Regions from separate parts of the Aeromicrobium changchenzhani genome, predicted to be linked through region 2. Evidence: riboswitches for the same ligand, from Rfam matches in the RefSeq annotation. Region 2 holds a riboswitch; the other holds the start of a gene.

Region 1 (2,394 bases), 840 kb from region 2:
GATGTGTTGCGCCAGCTGGTTGTGTCGACAGGCGCCCGGCACGTCATCTTCGGCGGCGATGATCTCGGTGATCTGCCGGCGTTCCGCGCTGTTCGTGAGCTCGAAGACAGCGGCATCACCGGTTTGCTGCTGTGCTCGGCCTCGGGTGAGCAAGATGCGCTGATCGACCTGGCCGACATTGTCCTCGACGGGCCAGATGCCGTAGCCGTGTGGCTTGAGACCCTGGCCGATGAGCTTTAAATAGCGCCAAACGCCGCTTACGTCATAACGATTGAGGCCTATGGCCCGATGTCCACAGGGTTGAGACTTAGGGGTTTCGGTTCGGCTGAATCGTCGACACGATGAGAGTATGTCGGCCCGGATCCTACGCACCGTGCGCGAATTGGCTCATGCTCAGAGTGGCGTGGTCTCACGGCGCCAGGTCCTAGCCGCCGGTATGACCCGCTGGCAGATCCTGGCCCAACTCAATGCCGGCCGATGGAAGGCGCACGGCCGCCAGACGATCGCCGCGCACACCGGGGATCTCGATGCGGCCGCGATGCGCTGGTTTGCTGTCTTTGAGGCCGGGCCGCGTTCTGCTATCGACGGGGACAGCGCGTTGGTTGCGGCTGGTCTGGTCGGGTGGACGGCTGACCTGATCTGCGTATCGGTGCCACGCGGGGCTCCGGCCGTGCGGCGCAACCGACTCATGGTTCGACAGACGCGGCGGCTCCACCGCGATGACATTATCGGTGCAGGTGTTCCGCGCGTCCGGCCACCGGTCGCTGCGGTCAGAGCAGCACTGTGGGCGCGGAGCGATCGGCAGGCGGCAACAATCCTGGCGATGACGGTTCAGCAGCGCATCACGACCGCCGAATCGATCGGCGTCGCCTTGTTGGCGGTCAAGCGTCACAAGCGATTGAAAATGTTGCGCGCTGTGATCCTCGATCTGATGGGCGGCAGCGAGTCGCTTGGGGAGTTGGATTTCCTACGACTCTGTCGACGTAATGGCTTGCCGACACCAGATCGTCAAGTGATCAGGAAGGGCTCATCGGGAAGCTATTACCTCGACGTCTATTGGCTGGCATTTCGGCTGGTCGTCGAAATCGACGGGATTCACCACCTGTCGGCCGGGGCGGTCGTGGCCGATGCCATACGGCACAACGACATCACGCTCGATGCCGATGTGGTGCTCCGGATCCCGCTGCTCGGGATGCGCGTCGCCGAAGCTGAGTTCATGCGTCAGATCCGGCAAGGGCTTACAGCCGGCGGTTGGCGATCGTCGCTTGCGTCATAACGATTGAGGCCTATGGCCCTCGTTCTTTATGACGTAAGCGAGGGTGACCACGATGTGGACCGTGCAGATGCATCGTGAGACGACGGCTAATGTTGATCTTGCTCATCACGAGGGGTAGAGGGATACGGCCCGCTGAAACCCCAGCAACCAGTCCGAGACCACATGTTTCGGACAGCAGGTGCTAATTCCGTCCCGGACGATCGTCGATCCGGGGAAGATGACGAGGAGGCTTCGTGAGCATCAACACCACAGAACGCACATCGACCAAGTCCGCACCACGCACAGGCGCTTTCGGCAATGCCCGGTCACTTGTCTGTCGGGCCTGCGGAGCGCAGCAGCCGCTCGGCGCCTTTTATGCCTGTCTGGAGTGTTTCGGCCCGCTCGAGGTCGCGTACGACTTCCCGACCATTACGCGCGAACAGATCGAAGCTGGGCCGAAGAGCATTTGGCGTTACCAGCCGCTGCTCCCTGTCGCGGCCGACGTCGGGAGCATCCCCAACACTGACCCCGGCTTCACCCGGCTGGTCAAGGCCGACAATCTGGCCAAAGCGCTTGGGATGAAGAGTCTCTGGGTCAAGGACGACACCGGCAACCCGACCCACTCATTCAAAGACCGGGTAGTCGCGGTCGCACTCGCCGCCGCCCGTGAGCTCGGCTTCACAGTGCTGGCTTGCCCGTCGACCGGCAACCTTGCCAACGCGGTCGCTGCCGCCGCAGCCCGCGCCGGCATCCGCAGCGTGGTGTTTGTGCCGGAGAATCTCGAACCGGCAAAAATCATCACGACGGCCGTCTATGGCGGCACCCTCGTCGCGGTGCAAGGCAACTACGACGACGTCAACAAGCTTGCAAGCGAGATTGCTGGCGAACAGCCCGACTGGGCCTTCGTCAACGTTAATGTTCGGCCCTATTACGCGGAGGGCTCCAAGACGCTCGCCTATGAGACCGCCGAACAGCTCGGCTGGCGGATCCCGGCCCAGATCGTTATTCCAGTGGCTTCGGGCAGCCAGTTGACCAAAGTCGACAAGGGTTTTGGCGAGCTTGCTGAGCTCGGTCTGGTCGAAGCAAGTCCCTACAAGATCTTCGGCGCCCAAGCCACGGGTTGCTCGCCGGTGGCGGCA
Region 2 (2,394 bases):
CCGACACATTGTTAGTGCTTGGAATGTTGCCGACCTCGAGGCAATGGCGCTAGCGCCGTGTCACGCCTTCTTCCAGTTCTACGTCGCGGACGGCAAACTGTCCTGCCAGCTCTATCAGCGGTCGGCCGATGTCTTCCTCGGCGTGCCATTCAACATTGCCTCCTACGCTTTGCTGACCCATATGGTCGCGCAGCTCACCGGCCTTGAGGTCGGCGATTTCGTACACACGCTCGGTGATGCGCATCTTTACCTCAACCACCTCGATCAGGCCCGAGAGCAACTCACCCGGGAGCCGCGTGCCCTTCCGGAGCTGTGGATTGATCCGACCGTCACGTCGATCGATGACTTCACCCTCAACTCATTTAAGTTCAGCGGCTACGACCCGCATCCGGGTATCAAAGCGCCGATTGCAGTATGAGGCGAATGAGTTCAACACTGTGACCGCCACCATCGTGGTGGCGATGGGAGCGGACGGCGTCATCGGTGTCGATGGTGATATGCCGTGGCATCTGCCGGCCGACCTCGCCCATTTCAAACGCATAACGCTCGGCCATCCGATGGTCATGGGCCGTCGTACGTATGAGTCGATCGGCCGACCGCTGCCGGGACGCACGACAATTGTGGTGACCGGCCAGAACGACTGGAAAGCCGACGGGGTGGAGGTAGAGCATTCCCTCGAAGCGGCGCTCGACCGGGCCTACGAACTCGACGAAGAGGTTTTCATCGTCGGTGGTGCGCAGATCTATCGCCAGGTACTCGCTCTCGGCTTGGTTGACCGACTTGTCGTCACGCACATCGATGCCGCGCCAGCAGGGGACACCTACTTCCCGGACCTGGATTGGGCCGATTGGGCCGAGTACGAGCGCGATCCACATACCGGCTCCCCGGCGTTCGACATCGTGAGCTACTCCCACCGTTCGCAGGCGCAAGCGCGCGGGGAGTAGTCCGAATATGCCGTCGGACTAAAGTGCAGTCACTTTCTGTCAGCGGTCATTGGTAGCGTCATAGTCACGCTCAAGAGCGACAGCGCGAAGGTCCTGGCCTGCTGTCCGGCAACCCCTCACGTGGTGGGTGCCTCCAGATGAGGAGCGGGCCGCGGAGCAACTGCTGTGCGGCAAGCGGAGGGCTACGTGCCCAGGTAGGAGACCATCATGGTCACGTCAAATTCCGGCAGCGCGTATTGCGCGATCTACACACCCGGACACAGCATTCACCGGATCCAAGCCCGCCTCACGTGGCGGGAGCCGAAACTCCATGAGACGGTCAGGATCCACGGTATCGACGAGTTTGGTTTCATTCTCGAGACTGGTGCTGGGCCGGTCCGTTATTTGAACCACGACACGACCGCGTTGGCCCGCTTCGTCGAGCAGGTCGGTCCGGTGGGCGAGCTTGTCGGATATGGAGTCTTGAGACTCCCAACCACCGCCAACGGCGGCATTCCAATGGTGTGTGTGAAGCGGGATGACGGTGACCCATTGGACAGCTGTGTTCACCGCGACGATGTGCCAGAGCTGGCCGGGGATGCTACGCCCGAGCAGATCGCCACACACCTCATTGCCGTGGCCATCGAACAGGGCGGCACGACCGTTTTTTTGAGTTGACAAGGCGCTGTAATCACCCAACCGACTTAGAGCAGGATGGCGAACTGACGCGACTGGGCGACGAGATTGCCCGCCGAATCCCACAGCTCGCAGTCCTCCTCGTGGAAGCCGTTGACGACATGGCGCGTGACGAGCCGGGTGGCGAGCCAGCCGGGAACGGGAAGGCGATGCAAATGCACGGTCAACTGGACCGTCATCGAGCCGAACTCGCCGAGTTCCATGACCGGGGGTGCATAGGCATCGACGAGAAACGCCAACGCCGGGAAGTCGATTTCGCGCCCACCGGCCAATCGCTGCCAAAGCTCGACAGTCGGATCGCCATTCGGCGTACCGTCGGCCCAACCCGGTCGGGTGGCCAAGCGGTAGTCGACGCGGTCGAAGATTCCGCCGCCGGGAATACTGGCCTCGCGCGGATCACCACATGCGTCCGGCGGGGGGAGTTGCGGGGGAGTGCCGAGCTCGACCGTCCGGCCTTCGCCACGCGGACCGAAACTGGCGACAAGGTGCGCTACCGCAGCATCATTCTGGATCAGCGTGGCCTCGGCGGTCTGCACGCGGCGACCCAAACGAAGCGATTTGGTGTGCAATTCGCCCGGACCGGCCGAGGGAGATTTGAGATAGCTGATCGAGGCGACCAAGGGGTCGTCGGCACCGATCTCGTCGCCGAGGCCACGCAGCATGGCGGCCAGAATGTAGCCGCCATTCGGCTTGCCCAACGGCGTGTTCCAACGCTCGGTCAGGGTCAGATCACGGATTCCGTCGCCGCGCGCTGTGGAAGTCGTGTCGATTGCGT

What was found. A riboswitch is a leader RNA that binds a small molecule or an ion and turns the genes downstream of it on or off. The one in region 2 is predicted to bind S-adenosylmethionine.
Region 1: linked by a shared signal. The riboswitch ahead of thrC (threonine synthase) and the one ahead of AC2YB9_RS07840 (hypothetical protein) in region 2 are both predicted to bind S-adenosylmethionine.

Annotation. Positions count from the first base shown of each region.
Region 1 covers NZ_CM172480.1:707,436-709,829, forward strand. The annotation lists gene otsB (trehalose-phosphatase) at 1-240, shown strand, start outside; gene AC2YB9_RS03680 (hypothetical protein) at 350-1,276, shown strand; SAM riboswitch class I at 1,376-1,500, shown strand; gene thrC (threonine synthase) at 1,510-2,394, shown strand, end outside.
Region 2 covers NZ_CM172480.1:1,547,574-1,549,967, forward strand. The annotation lists gene AC2YB9_RS07830 (thymidylate synthase) at 1-418, shown strand, start outside; gene AC2YB9_RS07835 (dihydrofolate reductase) at 438-944, shown strand; SAM riboswitch class IV at 1,013-1,127, shown strand; gene AC2YB9_RS07840 (hypothetical protein) at 1,152-1,601, shown strand; gene AC2YB9_RS07845 (thioesterase family protein) at 1,628-2,394, opposite strand, start outside.